DNA from 3 places in the Colwellia sp. Bg11-12 genome. Region 1 is predicted to be linked to each of the others. Evidence: predicted binding sites of a transcription regulator. Region 1 holds the regulator's gene; each other region holds the start of a gene.
What was found. The regulator LexA, encoded in region 1, represses DNA repair genes until DNA is damaged. The targets are predictions, from matches to a motif close to TACTGTATNNNNATACAGTA.
Positions count from the first base shown of each region.

Region 2: a site for LexA is predicted at 3,074-3,093, ahead of H4J39_RS00545 (LexA family transcriptional regulator). Genes of this name have one in related genera too.
Region 3: a site for LexA is predicted at 5,433-5,452, ahead of recN (DNA repair protein RecN). Genes of this name have one in related genera too.

Region 1 covers NZ_JACGUZ010000059.1:253,368-261,130, reverse strand. Annotated here, with positions in the region: gene H4J39_RS07080 (SURF1 family protein) at 1-57, opposite strand, end outside; gene H4J39_RS07075 (DUF2909 domain-containing protein) at 114-329, shown strand; gene H4J39_RS07070 (cytochrome c oxidase subunit 3) at 409-1,293, opposite strand; gene H4J39_RS07065 (cytochrome c oxidase assembly protein) at 1,346-1,924, opposite strand; gene ctaD (cytochrome c oxidase subunit I) at 1,936-3,531, opposite strand; gene coxB (cytochrome c oxidase subunit II) at 3,543-5,090, opposite strand; gene lexA (transcriptional repressor LexA) at 5,707-6,342, opposite strand; gene H4J39_RS07045 (alpha/beta fold hydrolase) at 6,421-7,239, opposite strand; gene H4J39_RS07040 (DUF6942 family protein) at 7,614-7,763, shown strand, end outside.
Region 2 covers NZ_JACGUZ010000036.1:3,247-11,009, reverse strand. Annotated here, with positions in the region: gene H4J39_RS00555 (EAL and HDOD domain-containing protein) at 88-1,311, shown strand; gene H4J39_RS00550 (Y-family DNA polymerase) at 1,405-2,661, opposite strand; gene H4J39_RS00545 (LexA family transcriptional regulator) at 2,649-3,062, opposite strand; gene H4J39_RS00540 (PolC-type DNA polymerase III) at 3,212-3,826, shown strand; gene H4J39_RS00535 (endonuclease/exonuclease/phosphatase family protein) at 3,942-4,994, shown strand; gene H4J39_RS00530 (ABC transporter substrate-binding protein) at 5,243-5,995, opposite strand; gene H4J39_RS00525 (diguanylate cyclase) at 6,346-6,528, shown strand; gene H4J39_RS00520 (ABC transporter substrate-binding protein) at 6,756-7,532, shown strand.
Region 3 covers NZ_JACGUZ010000022.1:16,480-24,242, reverse strand. Annotated here, with positions in the region: gene dnaJ (molecular chaperone DnaJ) at 1-1,027, opposite strand, end outside; gene dnaK (molecular chaperone DnaK) at 1,185-3,104, opposite strand; gene grpE (nucleotide exchange factor GrpE) at 3,386-4,039, opposite strand; gene nadK (NAD(+) kinase) at 4,492-5,373, shown strand; gene recN (DNA repair protein RecN) at 5,482-7,170, shown strand; gene H4J39_RS00230 (outer membrane protein assembly factor BamE) at 7,303-7,650, shown strand; gene H4J39_RS00225 (RnfH family protein) at 7,729-7,763, opposite strand, start outside.

The DNA of each region.
Region 1 (7,763 bases):
AACGAGTAGGGTAAATATCAACCAAGGCAGGCGAATGTTTGATATAAAATTTTTCAAACAATTAACTCCTTAAATACATTCATTATGAACATTACAACACAGGAAATTTATAAATGGCATTTACAGTAAAAATAATTATTATTGGTTGTTTACTCTTCATGGTATTTAGTTTATTTCAGGCTCTCTTTGTCTTAAACAGGAATGACCCAAATAAACCGTCGATGTCTAAATTTATTGGCCGACGGGTAATGCTTTCAGCCTTTATTATTATCCTTATGTTGGTCGCCATTTTAACGGGGGTTATTACACCAAACCCACGACCGTTTTAACCATATGGCTTAAAATAAAAATTGTAGGTAAAGCTAGCCTCACCTACAATTTTCTTTCTACTTTTCGTTATGCTCGTGTTTATATAATATATACAAATACAAACAGTATCACCCAGACCACGTCAACAAAATGCCAATACCAACTTGCTGCTTCAAAAGCAAACGCGTTGGTCGGTGTAAAGTGACCTTTTAAAACTCTTAGGAACACCACAATAAGCATAATTGTTCCTAAAGTGACGTGCATACCATGAAAGCCCGTTAACAAGTAAAAAGTTGAGCCATAGATACCACTGGTGAGGTACAGTTTCATTTCCTCTGAGTAACCATGCATGTATTCTTCAACTTGAAAAAACATAAAGGCTAAACCAAGTAATATTGTTAAACCTAACCATATTTTTAACTGTTTACGATTGTCTTTTTCTAAAGCTGAATGCGCTAAATGAGCGGTGATCGAAGACGTTAATAACAAAATAGTATTAACTAAAGGTAAACCGTACCAACCCATTTGTGATGTTTCTGTACCGTCTGGTGTTTTCAATAACGGCCAAGCTGAAACAAAATCTGGCCACAACACAGCGCCAGTCATCGCATTATTGTCTGCGCCACCTAACCAAGGTACAGATAACGTTCGCGCATAAAATAATGCGCCAAAGAAAGCCGCAAAGAACATGACTTCAGAAAAAATAAACCAACTCATGCCTTGGCGAAAGGAGTTATCCATTTGATGACTATACTTACCGGCCATCGATTCATTAATCACATTACTGAACCAGCCATAAAGCATGTATATCACCAAGCAGATACCCGCAAGTAGGATATAACCCCCGATGCCGCCTTCTTCACTATTAAGTGTAGAAACGTAATTACCTGCGCCTACCGCAATTAAAAATAACGCCACAGCTCCGACAATGGGCCAATGGCTTTGCGATGGTACGTAATAACTTTCATATTCTTTTGTTGTCATTATTATTCCCCTAAACACATACCGTTACACGCTAAGTGCTCGGTATAAATTGCTACGATTCGACTTTTCCGGTGACGTCATACAAAGTGTAAGACAACGTTAACGTTGAAATATCTTCAGGTAATTCTGGGTCAACATAAAATTGTAACGCCATCTCTACCTCTTCATTCGCTTTTAACGGTTGCTGCGTAAAACAAAAACATTCAATCTTTTGAAAGTACGCTGCAGCTAAACCAGGCGATACTGACGGAACTGCTTGGCCAATAATGTCGCGTGTGGATTCATTTTTTGCATAAAACTTTACAAGTTTCATTTCACCGGGATGAACTTTTATTTCACGGATCATCGGTTCAAATTGCCAAGGTATATCTTGGGCGGTTCGACTAATGAACTGCACCGTCACGACTCTTTTTGTGTCAATTTGCTCAACATTATAAACAGCTGCGGTGGTAGACGTTTTTCCATTCAAACCGGTAATATCACAAAAAACATCATATAAAGGGACGAGTGCAAAACCAAAACCAAACATACCAAAAACAAGTAAAACCAGCTTTTTTATTACTTTATTGTTTTTCGTTATAGCAACGCTATCTTTGACATTTGAATTTTTCACTTCGTCATCTTTACTCATCTTTTATGACCTTAATCTTCAATTTTTGGTGGTGTTGAAAATGTATGATAAGGAGCAGGACTAGCAACCGTCCACTCTAAACCTTCCGCACCATCCCAAGGTTTAGCAGGCGCTTTTTCTCCACCTTTAATACATTTAATAACAACGGCTAAGAATATAAGTTGCGACAAACCAAAGGCAAACCCACCGATACTCACCCACTTATTAAAGTCAGCAAACTGTAATGCATAATCAGGAATACGACGAGGCATGCCCGCTAACCCTAGAAAGTGCATTGGGAAGAACAATAAATTTACAGAGATAAGTGAACACCAAAAATGCCATTTAGCTAGCGACTCGTTATACATATGCCCCGTCCATTTTGGTAACCAGAAATAGGCTCCCGCATAAATCGAGAATAATGAACCTGTTACTAAAACATAATGGAAGTGAGCCACAACAAAATACGTATCGTGGTATTGAAAATCAACAGGCGTTAATGCCAACATCAATCCTGAAAACCCGCCAATCGTAAATAATATAACGAAAGCGATAGAAAACAACATTGGCGTTTCAAAGCTCATCGAACCACGCCACATGGTTGCTACCCAGTTAAAAACTTTCACACCTGTTGGAACGGCAATTAGCATCGTACAGTACATAAAGAACAGTTCGCCAAATAATGGCATACCTGTTGTGAACATATGATGTGCCCAGACAAGAAATGACAATAAGGCAATAGATGCTGTTGCATAAACCATTGAGCTGTAGCCGAATAATTTCTTACGAGCAAAAGCTGGAATGATAGTAGAAACAATACCAAAGGCTGGCAATATCATGATGTAAACTTCAGGATGACCAAAGAACCAGAAAAGGTGCTGGAATAATACAGGATCACCGCCACCCGCGGCATCAAAGAAACTTGTACCAAAATACGTATCAGTTAACAACATGGTTACCACACCCGCGAGAACAGGCATTACGGCGATTAATAAATAGGCTGTAATGAAAAATGTCCACACAAACAGGGGCATTTTCATGTAGGTCATGCCCGGTGCACGCATGTTCATAATGGTAACAACGATATTAATCGCACCCATTATTGATGATATACCCATAATATGAACAGCAAATACAAAAAATGCCGTACTACCATTTGAGTAAGTTGTAGAGAGTGGAGCGTAGAATGTCCAACCAAAGTTTGGCGCACCTGACTCCATAAAGAATGTAGACAAAAGAATCGCAAAAGCAAAAGGAAGAATCCAGAAGCTCCAGTTATTCATACGCGGTAAAGCCATATCTGGAGCACCGATCATCATCGGAATCATCCAGTTTGCAAACCCCGTAAAGGCGGGCATAATCGCACCAAAAACCATGATCAAACCATGTACGGTAGTTAGTTGATTAAAAAAGTCAGGTTCAACTATTTGTAAACCAGGTTGAAATAACTCTGCACGAATAACCATGGCTAAAGCGCCACCGGTTAGTAGCATAATAAAAGCAAACCATAAATATAATGTACCTATGTCTTTATGGTTTGTGGTGTACAACCAACGTTTGATGCCTTTCATTTTATGGTCATCATGATGATCGTCGTGCGATTCTTGTTCTATAACGTCTGTAGTCATTTTATATCCCCCTACTTCGCACTGGCAGCATCAACAGCTGCAGGTTGCACTAAATCACCCGTATTATTACCCCAAGCATTACGCTCGTAAGTAATTACAGCGGCGATCTCTGTTTTAGTTAACTGGCTACCAAAAGCTGCCATCGCAGGATTTTTCTTGCTACCGTTAACAACCATATCTATATGAAGAGCAACATCACCCAAAGCAATTACACTATTTTTTAGGGCAGGAAACGCGGGTGGAATACCCGTACCTGCAGGCTGGTGGCAAGCTGCACATGCTTTCATGTAAACTTTTTCGCCCATCAACATCAGCTCATCTTCACTATAAACTTTAGCTAAATCTTCTGCTGGGGCTTCTTCGGCAACTATAGCGACGACCTCTGCAACTTGCTCTGATACTTCAGCATCTTTTTCTGAGCTCTTAGCGACATTTTGAACATCCGCAGCTTGTACTGCATCTCCAGTATTGTTATCCCAAGCATTACGCTCATAGGTAACAACAGCAGCGATTTGTTTCATGCTCAACTGTTTGCCATAAGCTTGCATGCCTGTACCCGCTTTACCGTTCAAAACAATATCAATATGTTTTGCAATACTGCCCGTTGTAGCGACAGCACTCCCTTTAAGTGCAGGAAAGGCAGGAGGTAAACCCACACCAGAAACTTGATGACAAGCAGCACAATAGGCAACATAAGTGGTTTCACCCAGAGTCATTAATTCGTCCATTGATGCTGAGGCAGTAAGAGATGCTTTTTCAGCGGCTGCAGCTTGCGCATTAATTTCGCGTTGCTCATCAAGCCAGAGAGCATAATCAGCTTCTGTTTTCACTTCGACAACAATGGGCATAAAACCGTGATCTTTACCACAAAGCTCAGCACACTGACCTCGGTAAATGCCAGGTTTATCAACCTTGGTCCAAGCTTCATTTATAAATCCTGGATTAGCATCTTGCTTTACTGCAAAAGCCGGTACCCACCAAGCATGAATAACATCGTCAGAGGTAATTAAAAATCGTACTTTTTTATTGATGGGAATAACCAGATGTTTATCAACTTCAAGAAGGTAATTTTCGCCTTTAACAGCCGTACTCCCTTGTTGATTTTCATATTGTTCACGAGGCGTTGATAGAACAGAATAAAACTCAATATCTTGATCAAAATATTTATAATGCCACTTCCACTGAGAACCTGTGATTTGAATGGTAACGTCAGAATCCGCGTTATTTTCCATATCAATGAGTGTTTTAGTTGCTGGTACAGCCATGGCAATAAGAATGACAATAGGAATTGCTGTCCAGAGAATTTCTACTTTTGTGCTTTCATGAAAATCAGCCGACTTAGCTCCTTTGGATTTTCGATGAAACACCATTGACCAAAACATAGCACCAAAAACAACCACACCGATTGCTACACATATATACATTGCTAACATATGCAAATCGTAAACATCTCGACTTACTTCTGTTACACCCTTGGTCAGATTTAATTGCATATCTGCCCAAGCTGAACTGGAAAGAACACTCCCCAACGACAGCCAACCTAGGTTACGTCTTTTCACACGACATCTCCTTCACCCTATAAAAGTTTAAAACTTGATACCTAGGACAACATACATCCTTAGATACGGATTTTTATTATTTTCTTGGCAATTTTGTTGTCAACCAATATGCGTTTACAACATCGCCTTATATTTATATTTGTACACTTTCCAATCTAGAATTACTTAAAAGTTGATCTGGGTCAAATTAAAAATCGAGCTAATTTAAAATAAAAGCCAATAAAAACAATAGAGTATCAACTCTAATATAGGCTAAAGTCTATTAACAAAGGGCTGTAGCTACAGTATTAAAAATAAACAATTAAATACGAAGGTACTCGTTGTAAAGAGAGGAGGTGAGTATTTTTTAAACAAAAAAAGATAAGGTGGTTTAAATCGAGCTTAAAATATGAATTATTATTAGAAAAGAGATAGGTTTGTATAAAAAGCGTACGAAAGAAGAGAAAGCTAAACTTTACCAATATATGGGAACATAAAGATTGGATTACATTAGGCAAGTGTTGATGCATAAATTTTCATTGAAATATGCAAAAAATATTAAACTAAAAGGTTTAAGAGATACTTAACTTTTAATCGTTAAATATCGCTTAAATATAGTGCGGGTATGTGAACAAAGTTACATCCAGTCTCCTGAACGAATAACCCCCACAGCAAGACCTTCAATATTAAATTCTTGTACGGCTAAATCAACTTTTATGGGAGAGAAGTCTTCATTTTCAGCATGTAAATAAACGATATTGCCTTCTCGTTTATAACGTTTAACCGTTACATTTTCCTCTACTCGGGCAACGATTACTTGGCCGTTCTGTACATCTGTTGTTTGATGTACCGCTAATAAATCACCGTCAAGTATGCCAATATTTTTCATACTTTCGCCATTTACTCTAAGCAAATAATCAGCTGATGGATGAAATAAATTACCATCAACTTTATAATGATCTTCCACGTGCTCTTCAGCCAAAATAGGTTCGCCTGCAGCGACTCGACCAATTAAGGGTAAACCCGCTTCTTCCATTAATTTTTCTGTTAAACGAATTCCACGAGACGTACCTGGCAACATTTCTATATAGCCTTTTTTCGCTAAAGCTTTTAAGTGCTCTTCCGCTGCGTTAGCTGATTTAAAGCCAAAAAATTTGGCTATTTCAGCACGCGTTGGCGGCATACCCGTTTCGCTTATTTTTTCTTTGATCAAATCAAAAACTTGTTGCTGTCGATTCGTTAATGGGCGTAATTCGCTGATTTCATTTAGCATAAGATAAGCCTGTAAATTTACACAGTTGTTACTGTGAGTATATACAGGTCGTTATTAAAGGCAAGCTTTCTGGGGTAATTATTTTTGAAAATTGCCTGATTTTAAATAATGAATAACTTGCTCAATCACTTTTTCATTTTTCATCATAAAAGGATGTGTAGTTTCCATTTCAATATGATCATTCATGCCACGAATCTTGGTACTAGCAACAGAAACTTTACCGTCATCCTTATCCGGAATAAGTGTGGATAATATCCAGTTAATGCTCTGATTACCGGCAATAACACCCAAATCAAAATTAGCATCTCCAAGATTGCTAGGGATACTTAATTCGCCAGTACCTAATTGCATACCCGCATCACCATTTATAAAACTAAAACCAGGTGCATTTCTAAGCTTATCAACAACTTCACTGCCATTGTTTGGTGGGCCTAGCATAACGACTTTATTTAAATTGGGTATTTTGTGCATACTTAAGTATTGGCGAACTAATATACCCCCCATTGAATGGGTAACGAAGTTAACTTGACGATTTTCACAAATTAATAGCGCTTTAGAAATCACTTTTTCAGCCAACTCTTCTATCGAATAATCTCTAGAAGGGTAGTTGATATTTATCACAAAATAGCCTTCTGCCAGCAATCTTTTTTCAATAGATTTCATGGAATTAGCCGAACGTGCAAGCCCATGCAGCAAAATGACACATTCTCCGTTAGATAAAGAATCTGCGGGCTCTTCAAAAGAGGCTTGAATTTTATAGCCACGTTCAACCGAAGTATCTAGGCTGTCTTGTTCAATCATATTTTTTAAACGAATTTCTGCATCAGTAATTTTTTTAGTAAACTGTTCTTTAAGAAGCGCTAATTCTGACTTAAGTGCTGCAATTTTTTCATTCATAACTCCGCTCCATTATGTTTTTTTAGAATTCATTATTGATACTGTAGTCAGGTTAAACAGCAGCTAAGCAATATATTTTTAGCTGCCACAAATATAAAATATAAAACGGTTTTCTCCAACAAAATTTGAAGCCATTACTCTTGGAATGTCATTGTTTTCGATAAACTTCTCGCGTGGACCTTTAAATAGCCATAGAAAGCTATACGATATTAACATTTTATATTAGTTATCTGGTAGACATTGATAATCTTCAATCGATCTAACTTTGCCAGTAACTACATACATTCAAACAAAAAGGTTTTAAGGACGTTTTACTTGTCTCGATTATAAATTTACAATTCAACATACCCCCACGTAAAATGAGTTAAGTACCATTGAATGTTATTGGTTTAGGCTGCTCAAGCTTTACTATCGCTGTGTATATTGGCAACAGGCCAAGTATGCTTGAATATCAACAGTTATCTTGTCTATCGCCGCTAACCTTGGGCGAAATAGAGATGGTTAATCAAGCTTGCGGCAATGGC
Region 2 (7,763 bases), on a different contig from region 1:
TATATTATTTTATTTAATAAGTATTTAGAGTAGATTTTCTGGTAATAGTAACTATCCTTTAATAATAATAATTCATGGGTTTTATTAATGGAAAGAGCGTTCAACACATTTATTGCAAGACAAGCTATTTTAGATATAAACCTTAAAACGATAGGTTATGAACTTCTTTTTAGAGATAGCTTAGAGAATGTATTTAAAGAGTCATCTCCTGAAAAAGCAACTTCAAAAGTCATACTTCAAAATCATATTCTGGGTAATTTAACTGATGTTTGTTTTGGCAAGTTAGCTTTTATTAATTTTGATGAGTTCACATTGCTACAAAACTCGCCCTTGTTGTTTAACCCAAAAGATATCGTTGTTGAAATTTTAGAGACCATTAATATTTCAGACGAGCTTATTTTTAATGTTTCTCAGCTCCATAAAAAAGGCTATAGGGTTGCGTTGGATGATTATGACTTTTCAAGTAAATGGGATAGCCTTTTCCCTTATATTTCGATTATTAAAATTGATATTGAAGAGGTTTCTTATGATCAAATTAAGGAACTTAAAAAACGATTACATTCTACAGAGAGTCAAATAAAAATAATTGCTGAACGTATTGAAACTAATGAGCAATTTCAGCAGCTGAAAAAAATCGATATTGACTACTACCAAGGATACTTTTTTCACAAACCAGAGATAAAGTCAGGTACCTGCGTATCTCCTTTGAAAATAAATTTAATTCAACTATTTTTAGAAGCTTATAAACCAAATTTAGATTTTGATCAATTAACTCAAATTATTAGCCGTGATGTTACTTTGGTGAGCGGAATATTAAAGTTGGTTAATAGTGCAGCAGAGTGCGGTAATATTGAAATTACTTCTATTAAACAAGCTATTACCTATTTAGGTACAAATAAAATAAAGCAGTATGTCGCGATAATATCCATGTCGACATTATCATCTGAAAGTTCACCAGAGCTTTTTATCGAGTCATTAGTTCGTGCTAAAATGATGGAGCTAATCGCTGAAGAAAAACCACTTAGCCATCTCAAAGATAAAGCCTTCTTAACCGGTATACTAAGTAACTTAGACGCCATACTAAACATACCAATGAAAGATATAGTGAAAGACTTTATTTTTTCACAAGAAATTAAATTTGCCCTCACTAATGAGCAAGGAGAGCTATCTGAATTGTTAGCGTTGGCGAAGTATTATGAAGCGCCTAATAGCCAAAAGGGGCGGAGTTTTATTGCAACGGATAAGATCTCTGAAGCTACTCTTTTAAATTGTTATTATGAAGCATTAAAGTGGGGAGTGAGCATTGTCTAAGACTTCGCTCCTTTAATGATTAAGAGTGACAAAGTCGTGAAAGAAATAGCATCTTTTGCCATAGACAATCATCATAATAACGTATTAATAAATTTAACAATTAATTTTAGGAATATCTCGCCAGTTACTGGTGTACTGAGGACTTAAAAATTGGCGTTTCATTTGCCATGAGTTTGACTTTCCTTCAGCGCCTAACGTCAATGTACCTTGTCCGTAACGATGATTAATCGCATCAAGGCAATTCATTAATATTGGGTTTGAACTATCAGATAAAAATAAATCAGCTTGTCGGTATTGCTTGCTTTCAAGCACTATAGCACCGACACCACAGCGATAAAATTGTACACCTGAAATAAAAATTTCTGCAAGCATTAAGCTTACCGCTGTTGCAATATCGCAGCTATTATCTGTCGCTATGGGAAACGTATAAACCATTGTTTGTTTGTAGTAGTTTTCATCATGAGGTGAGCTTGATGCGAATATTAGCAGTTTTTTAATGAGCGAAGATTGTTGCCTCACTTTCTTAGCAACAATCGTACTATGGGTTGTTAAAGCTGCTTGTAAAGAATGAATATCGATAATACGCCGACCAAAGCTACGAGTAGAGAATATTTCTTGCTTAGGGGCTTTAATATCATCCCACGTTAAGCAACTTACACCATTAAGTTCATTGACGGTACGCTCAGTTATCACGCTAAATTGTTTACCCATAAACTTAGGGCATTGCATTGATAATTGGTGAGCGGTTTTAATGTTTTGCTGTATTAGCCGTTGAGATATTTTTTTGCCAACTCCCCAAACGTCATTCACGTGCATTTTTTCTAATATGTTTTTAGCACTTTGCGTATCATTAATAACCGCAACCCCCTTGTAGCCAGCCAGCTTTTTTGCTGCGTGATTAGCCGCTTTGGCTAAGGTAGAGGTTGTACCAAAGCCTACACCAACCGGCAAGCGAGTTTCTTTCCAAATAGCACGCCTAATTTCATGTCCGTATTGATGCCAATCTTTAATAACATTGCTGTAATTCTTAAAATGTAAAAATGATTCGTCAATACTATACACATATTGGTTATCACAATATCTCGCAATAACGTTCATCATTCTTTCACTTAAGTCGGCGTACAACTCATAGTTAGAAGAACGAACCACAACGCCATGTTTCTGTAATAATGCTTTTATTTGAAAGTAGGGCGTAAACTTTGGAATACCCAATCTTCGAGCTATTGGACAAACAGCACAAATACAGCCATCGTTATTGGTTAAAACAACGACAGGTTTATTTCTTATGCTTGGGTCGAATACTTTCTCGGCACTGGCATAAAAAGACACGGCATCAACTAGTGCATACATGCGGTTAATTCAGGTGCTGGGTGATGAAGTCGAATAGAACGTGTGACTATGCCTTCTAACTGAAAATCATCTTCGGGCTGAATACTAACCGGTGCAAAATCTTTAGATGCAGATAATAGCCGTGCTTGTTTTTTATCAATTAACTTACAGACAAAACAACCATTGTAATTTGCCACAATGACATCACCATTTCTAGCTGTGAGCGATCTGTCTACAATAAGTAAGTCGCCATCATAAATGCCCACGCCCTGCATAGATTCACCAGATGCTTGGCCAATAAATGTAGCGTTAGGATGTCTAATAAGGAGTTTATCTAGTGATAACCCCAGTTCTTTATATTCGGCTGCGGGTGATTCAAACCCTGAAATACCTGCTTCAATGTAAATAGGAATAACGTTCATCACTTAAATCTCACTGTGTTTTTATACAGTATAGTTTTTAAGTTGATTTTTGAAAAGAATAATTTAAATATCTTACAAGTAATGATTGCTTTCCTTTTGAAATAGAGACGTTAAAATCAGCCCAGCATTAATTTACAGGGTTAATATACATGCATGAAAATGCGAATTCGTTAGTGGTTCTTGATTTTGAAACTACAGGACTATCACCAAACCAAGGTGATAGAGCCATAGAAATAGGGGCAGTTAGAATTGTAAACGGTAAGGTTACCGACAAATTTCAATCGTTAATGAATCCTGGTTTTCGGGTTAGCAGTTTTATTGAACAATACACCGGAATATCTAATCAGATGCTCGCTAAGGTCGGTTCTTGTGATGAAGTGATGGCAGAATTTGCCGATTTTCTTGGCGATGATAATTTACTTGCTCACAATGCTTCTTTTGATCAAAAATTCTTGGACGCCGAGCTTAATAACATTTCTAGAAGATACTCGGGGCAATTTATTTGTTCATTACTTGTTTCGCGTAGAATTAACATAGACGCGCCTAATCATAAACTAGGGACACTTATTCGTTATAAAAACATTCCATCAAATGGGGCCTTTCACCGGGCTTTATTTGATGCTGAGATGACCGCAAAATTATGGTTATCGATGCTTGATGATATCGAAGAAAAAATTAACGGCGAGTTTGTGCCTTTTGCATTAATACAAAAGTTATCAAAGACAGCAAAAAGTGACGTAAATAAGCTGTTAGCTAAATGGTAACTTATCTTGTTGGTTTTTAATTTTTTATCTCAGGTATAATCACAGTTCAACGTTTAGTAGGGTTAACATCATCGACTACCCAGATAAAAAAGATCCAACAGAAATAAATGAGACATTGTCTTCTATAGCCGTATCAAATTTACAGCTTAAAATTGCGACCTTTAATTTGTTCAATTATCTTGAACCACCCAATGCTTTCTATGATTTTGAACGTATTTATAGTGCTGAGCAGTGGCGTAAAAAACAACATTGGATTGCTGAATATTTACGTGAGTATCAACCTGATATTATTGGCTTTCAAGAAGTATTTAGTCCTGAATCGTTAAAACAATTAGTTGCGGAGCAGGGCTATCATTATTTTGCAGTGGTTGATGAACCCCAAGTAATAGATGATTTTATTTACAAACGCCCGGTTGTTGCCATCGCTTCTCGCTATCCTATTATTGAGGTTGCTGCAGTAAAGCCAAATATTGAACTGGCGCAAACACTAGGTTTAACTCAGGACTTTTCTTTTAGCCGAAAAGTATTAAGGGCAACGGTTAACGTTCCTCACCTGGGGAGCTGTGATTGTTATGTTGTGCATTTTAAATCTAAACGTTCAATGATCGAACTTGATGAGCAAAACAAAAGTCGCTCGCCAGAGCAAACCATCATTGAAAGCCTAAAAGCACAAGTTGCTGGTGGTTGGGGCTCAACGATACAACGTGGCAGTGAAGCAACGCTATTAATGGTTGATATGATTGAGCGCCGTGAGACTACAAGTAATCCTATGGTATTAATGGGCGATTTTAATAACACCTTAACTGATGGTGTGTTAAGTCACTTACTGACAAATACCTTACGTTTTGTGTCGTCTATTGACCGTGACGCCTATCTTGCTCAATATTGTTTAAAAGATGGTTGGAATTTATTTCAAGCATCAATAATAAATGAAACGAGTAAAGAAGAAAAAATACCACGTACACCAACACATTATTTTGGTGCGAGTAGCTCTGTTCTCGACTATATATTATTGTCATGTGAGTTTGATGCCAGCTATCACGACAGCCTTTATCAGGTTAGCGGATATGATACTTACGATCGACATTTAATTAATCCCATTTTTGAGCGTGATGGCGAAAGTACCGATCATGGTATTGCGTTAGTAACATTGACGTTAAGGTCTTAAACGGTATAGGTCAGTTAAAAAGGGCATAACATTATGGCCTTTCTTCACGTAACTAAGTTAACCGCTTGAGGTCAAGTTTACTGCTCATTTTTAAATAAAGGGGTGTGTTTATTATTAATGGAGCCATAACAAATTATTGGCAATTATTTTTAGTTCAATGGTCAAGGGTACGTTATTTTTAGTAGAGGCGAGCGTGGGTGTTTGAATTTAATATAAATAGTGGATTGCATTTATAAGATTAATTTAACTTATATCCCCCATTTATCCATGATTTTTTTATAGGTTCCATCGGCTTTAATTTGTTGCAATGCGTCAGATAAATTAGCAACTATTGAGTTTGAGGTCTTGAGTCCAGTAGCAATAAATAGATCACCTGGGAAGTCATGTAGTTCAACGAAGGTTTTAATATCTTTCTTATCGAATCCAATACTTTTCATTTCACTGTCTATGGCAACAAAGTTAGTTAAAATAAAATCAATTCTTTTTTCAAATAACATCCCCCACATATATTTATAATTAACTGATAAATGCAGGTTGTCTTGAACCGAGAAACCAGCGTTCTTCAGATATTTTTCTGAATGATAGCCACGAATTGTACCAACAACAAACGATTTTGCTTCCTCAATATCACTAATGTTAATATCTGAACGGCTACGAAGCCCAACTAAGAAAGCTTTACTTTTAAATATTTGGCCAACCCATTGAAAGCTATTTTTGCGGTCAGCACTTTTCATTAAAGAAATCATGAAGGTATTTTCTTCCTTTAATGTCTGATCATAACTGCGAGCAAATGGCATTAATTCAATACTGCCAGAAAGTTTGGCTCGAACCATTAATGCTTCAATAATCTCAACTAAGACTCCAGTAGGCTTGTTATCGACACCCAAAAAGTGAAAGGGCGGTAATTCTTCAGCAACAAAAGTGAGTTGATTTGCATGGCTTACTAATGAAAAAGAAACAAATAAAAAGGCAAAAAAAGTTTGCTTAAATATATTTTGCATACCAGTTTTATTACTCATTGTGATTGAAGAAAGGCTCTATTGACTCTAGTGAGTGGTGTTAGTGCGTAAGTAGTGTATTAATAAAATCACAGCAATTGCAAGGTAAGAATATGGTTTTTCGATATATGGAAAATCTGTTGTCTACTCAATATTATATTTTTTGCTGTAATTAATAGCGGTTACTTTACTATTGCCGCAGTTGTTCATGAAGTTGGAGAGTCATTGAACCTCATTTCTTATTAACGAAGCTAGGGTTCTTTTCTTACCGGGGAATAGTAATGGCGTTGTACAGAAATTTGATTAGTGTGAAGCAAGGGCGTTGCAAAATGATGCTTTAGGGCTAACGTTAGTTGCTATTGAAACCTGTTTTCTTTCACTCGATTTTAGTTTTTTTCTATTACGAGTATGAGTCAAAGGTTGTTGATATAGATCACTTTAAAAATGTGAATGATAACTATGGGCATCTCATTAGTGATAAGTACTTGGGAAAAATAGCCGATATATTACAGACGACACTATTGATACCTTCATAAGTAGAGCTGACAAAGCGCTATATAATGCTAAGGGGCTTGGAAAAAATAGAGTGGAGACTATTGAGTAGCCATATTATTATCTTAATTATTTTTTGTTTATCAGTTAGGTATAGTTTATTAACTCAGCACATTTTTGTCGCTTGATTGGCCCAAACTATATGAAAAAAATTATATTTTAAGCTAATATTTATAAAAATGTGATTATGTGTCAGATTATGGAGAATAGAATGATTTATTTTAAATATTTAATATTCTCCGTTTTATTAATTTTTAGCCAAATGACTACGGCAAATAAAAATTTAAAAGAAATTATTTTGGTTGGTGACCCTTGGTGTCCATATAATTGTAAATCCGACACGTTAAATTCTGGTTATTTGATTGAACTCGCTAAAATTGCATTTAAGGAAAATGGTTATAGCGTTAAATATGAAGTAATGCCTTGGTCACGAGCTATAAATGAAGTGCTTAATGGCAGAGCTGATGGTTTAGTGGGGGTTGGTAAAAATGAAGTGCCAGCATTAATTTTTCCTTCCATACCCCAAGGTGTCGCAAAACATACTTTTTTCACGTTACCTGAATATAAATGGCGTTACTCAACCCTAAAATCACTATCCTTGGTTACTTTAGGTGTGATTCAAGATTATTCTTATGGAAATCTATATGAAGACTATATAGAGTTTAATGAAAACAATAAATTATTAGTACATAGAATTGCTGGCCTAAATTCAATTAATAGGCTAGTAAATACACTCGTAAAAAAACGTGTAGATGTCATTATTGAAGATGCTAATGTGCTTAACTATCATATAAAAAATAATAATCTAAATATTACTCTAGCAGAATCAGGCATTGCTTATGAAGAAGACATATTTATTGGTTTTTCGCCAAAAAATAAAGAGGCTAAAATTCTTGCAAAAATCCTTGTTAGTGAGCAACTAAAGCTGAGAGAGTCTAAACGACTTAATGAAATTCTAGCTTCTTATGGCATCAAAGATTGGAAGTAATTGGTGTTTTTATTCAAACCTATTATCGTGTTCAATACTCTTTTAACGATTACTAAGGCAGTTAAATAGGGGACTACGAACTGATACTTTTATATGTAAACGGTGCACGGTGTTAAATTGATATTTAGTTATGCGCAAAACTATTTTAAAACCACTTGTACTGTCCTAAAATCTTTCTTTAAGAATACCCTTATGTATACAGTTATGTTTGCTTTTGACCATTACATTAGC
Region 3 (7,763 bases), on a different contig from region 1:
GTAAATCAGCTTGGTCACCAGACAAGTTAACCGGTGTTTCAAGCACAACTTTACACATTAAGTCGCCAATTGAATGGCTACGTACTGACTTAACACCCTTACCACGTAAACGGAACATTTTACCCGTTTGTGTTTCTTTAGGTATTTTAAGTTTTACTTTACCTTCAAGTGTCGGTACTTCTATTTCGCCACCTAATGCTGCTGTGGTAAAGCTAATAGGGACTTCACAATAAAGATTGTTTTCATCACGAACAAATATTTTATGGTCACGAACGTTGGCTTGTACATATAAATCACCTGCTGGTGCACCATGCTCGCCAGCTTCACCTTCGCCAGACAAACGAATTCTGTCGCCTGTATCCACACCTGGTGGAATTTTCACTGAAAGTGTTTTAGTTTTTTCAACACGGCCTTGACCGCGACATGAAGTACAAGGGCTAGCAATAACTTTACCTTTACCACTACAAGTAGGACAAGTCTGCTGTACAGCAAATAAACCTTGACGCATTTGTACTTGGCCATGGCCATGACACGTTGTACAAGATTTTGCACTGGTACCTTTTTTAGCGCCAGAGCCATCACAAGGCTCACAACTGACAAAAGTTGGTACTTTAATTTCTAAGGTTTTACCCCGAACGGCATCTTCAAGACTTAGCTCTAAATTGTAGCGAAGATCTGAACCGCGTTGTTGACGCTGCTGACGACCGCCGCCGCGGCCACCACCAAAAATATCACCAAATATATCACCAAAATCTTGACCAAAGCCTCCGCCGCCATGTCCACCACCACCATGACCACCTTGTTCAAATGCGGCATGACCATACTGGTCAAAAGCAGCACGCTTTTGGTCGTCATTTAGAATTTCATAAGCTTCTTTAACTTCTTTAAATTGCTCTTCTTTGTCTTTATCACCGGCATTACGGTCAGGATGAAGCTTCATCGCTAAACGTTTGTAGGCTTTTTTGATATCACGCTCAGAAGCATCTTTTGACACTTCTAGCACTTCATAGTAATCGCGTTTTGACATAGTGACTTCTTTTAACTGGTATTTAAATTTTTAGATATTAATTGAGTAAAATGACATTATAAATAGTTAGCTATTTTCAATGGCATTTTATAACGATTTTTAACGTAAGAAGCGCTGGTGTTTAAACCAGCGCTTTTATTTTTTCGTTAACTAAAGACTATTTGTCTTCTTTAACTTCTTCAAACTCAGCGTCAACAACATCGTCATCAGCTGGCGCAGCGCCGTCTGATTCAGGAGCGCCTTCTTGAGCACCCGCTTGAGATTTCGCTTGAGCGATTTCCATTAACTTAGCTGATGCTTCAACAACGGCTTGAGATTTAGCTTCAATCGCTTCTTTATCTTCGCCTTTAATTGCAGCTTCAAGTTCTGTTAATGCAGCTTCAATTTTTTCTTTGTCTTCGCTTGGTAAGTCTTCGCCCGCTTCTACAATTTGCTTGCGAGTAGAGTGAACAAGACCATCAGCTTGGTTACGTGCTGTTACTAATTCTTCAAACTTAGCATCTTCATCAGCGTTAGCTTCTGCGTCACGTACCATTTGCTCTACTTCTTCATCAGATAAACCAGAAGAAGCTTTAATGGTAATTTTTTGTTCTTTACCTGTGTTCTTATCTTTAGCAGTAACATGCAAGATACCATCAGCATCAATATCGAAAGTTACTTCGATTTGTGGCGTACCACGTGGTGCTGCGTCGATACCTTCAAGATTAAATTGACCTAAAGATTTGTTGGCAGATGCTTGCTTACGCTCACCTTGAACAACATGAACCGTTACCGCAGCTTGGTTATCATCAGCTGTTGAGAATGTTTGTGATTGTTTCGTTGGGATAGTGGTGTTTTTATCGATAACTTTCGTCATCACGCCGCCCATTGTTTCAATACCTAGTGATAATGGCGTAACGTCTAATAAAAGAACGTCAGTTACATCACCAGAAAGAACACCCGCTTGTATAGCTGCACCCGCTGCAACAGCTTCATCTGGGTTAACATCTTTACGAGGTTCTTTACCAAAGAATTCTGTTACTGCTTTTTGTACCATTGGCATACGTGACTGACCACCAACCAAAATAACATCATTGATGTCACTTACTGATAAGTCTGCATCTTTAAGTGCTTGTGCAAGCGGTATTAACGTTGCTTTAACCATGTCTTCAACTAAAGACTCTAATTTAGCACGCGTTACTTTGATATTCATGTGCTTAGGACCACTGCCATCAGCAGTGATGTAAGGTAAGTTAACATCAGTTTGCTGTGCTGAAGAAAGCTCACATTTTGCTTTTTCTGCTGCTTCTTTCAAACGTTGCATTGCAAGTGGATCAGTTGTTAAATCCATGCCTTGGTCTTTCTTGAATTCAGCGACAAGATAGTTGATTAAACGGTTATCAAAATCTTCACCACCTAAGTGGGTATCGCCGTTAGTCGCTAATACTTCAAACGTGTGCTCGCCTTCAACTTCATCAATTTCAATAATTGAAATATCGAAAGTACCACCACCTAAATCGTAAACCGCAATAACTTTATCGCCTTCTTGCTTGTCCATGCCGTAAGCAAGGGCAGCAGCAGTTGGCTCATTGATAATACGTTTAACTTCAAGACCCGCAATACGACCAGCATCTTTAGTAGCTTGACGTTGTGAATCGTTAAAGTAAGCAGGAACCGTGATTACAGCTTCTGTAACTGCTTCACCTAAAAAGTCTTCTGCTGTTTTTTTCATTTTCTTTAAAACTTCAGCTGAAACTTGTGGTGGCGCAACGTTCTTATCACGCGTAGTAACCCAAGCATCACCATTGTCAGCTTTAACAATACCAAATGGCATGATTTTAATATCACGCTGAACTTCTTCGTCTTCAAAGCGACGACCAATTAAACGCTTAATAGCATATAATGTATTTTTTGGGTTTGTTACAGATTGACGTTTAGCAGGTTGACCAACTAATGTTTCGCCTTCTTCTGTATATGCAATAATTGAAGGTGTTGTACGATCGCCTTCTGCATTTTCAATTACACGTGCTTTTCCGCCATCTAGTACAGCAACACAAGAGTTTGTTGTCCCTAGGTCAATACCGATTATTTTGCCCATCTTGAGGATCTCCGAATACTAATTAAAATAAAGCTTATTAAAGTAAGATTTTTTAATAAACCTGTTGATGAAACAAATAGTGGGGGCAGGAAAATTCTTTTCAACTATTTTGAAAGAAAAAAAGTAAATTTATTTCTTTATTTAGCTATTTATGAAGTTTTTTTGGTTCTTTTACTGAAATAAGGATAAAACACCTTAATAAAAAAGTTTTATCCTTAAAAACAAAAAAGCGGTAAGAAGTTTATGAGCAACTTCTTACCGCTTTTTATTATGTTTTTTTATTATGCTGTAGTATCAACTGCCGGAGCAGATTTAGAGACCATCACCATCGCTGGACGAATTAAACGACCATTGAGCTCATAGCCTTTTTGCATAACAGCAATAACGGTATTAGGCGCAACGCCTGCAACTTCTTGCATTGACATCGCTTGATGCAATTCAGGGTTAAAAGGTTCATTTTGTGGGTCAACACCTTTAACACCAAACTTCTCTAAAGAAGCAATTAAGCCTTGAAGGGTTAATTCAACACCTTCAATAATAGCGGTATTACTTTCATCTTCTTTATCAATATTCTCTAAAGCGCGTTCTAAATTATCAACTGAAACCAACATTTCAGCAGCAAATTTTTCTAAAGCAAACTTACGTGCTTTATCCACGTCTTGTGCGCTACGACGGCGAATATTATCAACTTCTGCTTTAGCACGAACAACAGAATCTTTTTGATCAGCAATGGTCGTTTGTGCTGAAGAAAGACTGAGTTCAAGCTCATTGATTTTTTCTTGCTCTTCGCTAATTACGTCATGTGCAAAAACATGTTGTACTTCAACTTGCTCTTCAGCTTGATCAATAATTTCTTGTGCCAAAGTTTCTTCAGGCGTTAAAGCTTCAGTTGATGGTTTAGCGGTATTTTTATTTTCTGTTGACTCATTAGTCATGAAAGCTCCAAAATAAACTAATAGTATATTTAACAATATAAGGGTTATATAAATCTGATAACCGTAATTATGGGGACTTCTTGCTACGTTTCAAGCATTAATGCCTATTTAATTAACTTTGTTTACACTCAGAGCTTGTTAGCACCTTCAAAAAATAGCATATCTTTTATATAGACATCCTATATTAAAGAAAGTAACTGAGGTTATCGAATCGCTGACCAACGCATAAAGGGCAAGTTTAAGCGGCTACAGGCTACGTTGTTGGTTTGATCAAAAAAAGACCATTATCTTCAATCAGCACCTTACCTTGAAGCTATTGAAATTCACTGAGCGCGAAAAATTGGCTTAAATAGCTATAAAGTAAATCATTTATAAAAAGTCAACTTTACAAGCCATTAAAATACAGCGAAACTGTTATTAACCCTAAGACACAAACAATTTACAGTGTAAACATGAGTAAAATTTTTAATACCATAGGTTTAATTGGCAAACCAAACCATGAAGGAGCAAGCGCAACAATTACCGCGCTTTATCAATTTCTGACAGAACAAAAGTACAAGGTATTAATTGAAAGCTCTGTTGCTCCTTCGATTGATATCGACGAGCTCGCTGTTAATACCTTAATGGAGATTGGTGAACAAGCTGATCTCGCAATTGTCGTTGGTGGTGACGGTTACATGTTAGGTGCTGCGCGCGTATTATCGTGCTACGACGTTGGTGTTATAGGGGTAAACAGAGGTAATTTAGGCTTTCTTACTGATTTATCACCTGATGAATTACTTGAACCTCTACAAGAAATTCTACAAGGTAAATCTCGCTGTGAACAACGTTTTATTATAGAAGCCGAAGTTTATCGTCATGGTAAGTTGAAAAGCTCAAACAGTGCCGTAAATGAAGCGGTACTTCATGCCGGAAAAGTTGCCAGCATGATTGAATTTGAAGTTTATATTGATGGTAGCTTTATGTTTAGTCAGCGCTCTGACGGCCTAATAGTATCAACACCTACGGGGTCAACTGCCTATTCAATGTCTGCAGGCGGCCCTATTCTGACGCCTAATTTAAATGCTTTATCTTTAGTTCCCATGTTCCCACATACTCTGACTAGCCGACCAATAGTCGTTGACGGTAACAGTGAAATAAAATTGGTGCTCGCCAATGAAAATTATGAAAACTTACAAGTAAGCTGTGATGGCCACGTAATATTGGCTGTTATGCCTGGCGATGAAGTTATTATCAGGAAAAGTGCATACACCCTTCGATTAATCCATCCTCTCGATCATGACTACTTTAATGTACTGCGCAGTAAATTAGGCTGGGGCAATAAACTTTATTAATTTTTAATAAATTCAACCTGTTGAATTTTTATGCGATTAACACTTGCACAAAACCAATTTACTGTATAAATTAACAGTTATATATTTATACAGTAATTTGGCTTCGAAATGCTTTTACAACTTAACATTCAAAACTTCGCAATTGTCCGATCTTTAGATATAGATTGGCGCAAAGGTATGACAACAATTACCGGAGAAACAGGCGCAGGTAAATCGATAGCGATTGATGCCTTAGGTTTATGTTTAGGTGATAGAGCGTTGACTAACGTTGTAAGGCCAAATACTAAAAAAGCAGAGTTAGCGGCTACCTTTGATATTAAGAAAAATATTTCTGCACAAAAATGGCTGAAAAACAACGACCTTTCCCTTACTGATGAACACGACCCTGAGCAAGATTACGAATGTATTTTACGCCGAGTAATATCGGCAGAGGGCCGTTCAAAAGCTTATATAAATGGCAGCCAAGTACCGCTTACTCAACTTAAAGATATTGCACAATTTTTAATAAGTATTCATGGCCAACATGACCATCAACTCATTGTAAAGCCAGCACAACAACGAAAAATACTTGATGAATATGCCGATCATCAGCATTTATTAGACGACGTTCAATATTATTATCAGCAGTGGCGGAATCTCCAAACAGAATTAAAGAAGTTGCAAGAAAGCAAAGAACAACGTGAAGCTAAACTGCAATTATTACAATACCAAGTAAATGAGTTAGACGAATTTTCATTGCAGATGGGAGAATTTGAAACGTTAGAAAGTGATTACAAGCGTCATAGTAACGGTCAGACCTTATTAAGTGGTGTATTGAAATCATTGCAGGTCTTATCTGAAAATGAAGATTTCAATATCACAGATAGCCTGAGAACTCATTGTGAACAATTGAATGACTTAGCCCATATGGATCCAAACTTAGCTGACATAGCAAAAACATTAGCAGAAGCACTGATTCAAATTGAAGATGCAAACGATGAGCTAAAGCATTACTACGATAGACTTGAACTTGACCCAGAAGCTTATCAAATGATTGAAGACCGCTATTCACAGGCGATTCAATTAGCTAAAAAACATCAAGTTGCACCTGAACACATACCCACATTGCATATAGAAATTAAACAAGCGTTGAACTTAATAAACTCAGACGGTTCAAGATTAGACACTGCCTATGTCGACATTGAAAAAGCTAAAGCCCATTATCTACAGTCGGCAAAAACGTTATCAACATCAAGAATAAAGTCAGCTAAAATAATGAGTAAAAAGATTACACTTAGCATGAAAGAACTCAATATGAACAATGGCGTATTTGAAGTTTCAGTCAATCAAATTGAAGTTGAGACATTATCACCGTTCGGGCTTGATGAAATAAACTTTTTAATCAGCCTTAACCCAGGTCAAAAATTAGAAGCGATGAATAAAGTTGCTTCAGGTGGTGAGTTATCACGCATTAGCTTAGCGATGCAGGTAATATTAGCTGATAAAGTTATTACGCCAACACTCATATTTGACGAAGTTGATGTAGGCATCAGTGGTCCGACAGCGGCAATGGTGGGTAGTAAACTGCAAGAGCTAGCAAAAAACACCCAAGTAATATGCGTTACTCATTTACCCCAAGTAGCCTGCAAAGGACATCAGCAGTTATTTGTCAGTAAATTAACAGATGGAGAATTTACTGAAACAAAAGTGACGGAACTAAGTGAGAATGGTAGAGTCCAAGAAATTGCTCGCTTATTAGCGGGAAATAAAATTACTGATAATAGCTTAGCTAACGCACAAGAGTTGCTTGCCGGTTAATAATACAATTTAACTTAAAGCAGATACGTGTCATTAAATAAACAGGTACAAAATAAATTGAAAATAGTTTTGTATCTGTCCGCTTGCTTAGTTATTATCCCTTCTTGAACTTATTAGGATAAATGAATAATCATGTTGTTTCGTATTTTAGCCCTTACTATCGCCTTATCTCTTTCTGCCTGCTCAAGCTGGGTTTTTCGTATTGACATTCCTCAAGGGAATTTTTTAGAGCAAAAGGATATTGATAAACTTCAAATAGGTATGAGTAAAGAACAAGTAAAATTTGTATTAGGTAGCCCCGTTGTTGTCGATGCATTTAACAACGACACTTGGCACTATATTTACTCATTAAAATCAGGGCGAAGTGAAGAACTAAACATTCAGAAAAAGTTTATTCTATCTTTCGACCAAGACTCATTAATTAGTGCTGAAGGTGACTTTGAATTAGCTGAAAGTTTTTATGTGCCTATGGTTAACTAATTAGCACTGTACTTTTAGTTCAATAAAAAAACGGCCTTAACAGCCGTTTTTTTTAATTTTAATTTTGCAGTAAATTTTTTAGCTGGCCTTATTTCGTCGAGGATCAACTCGAC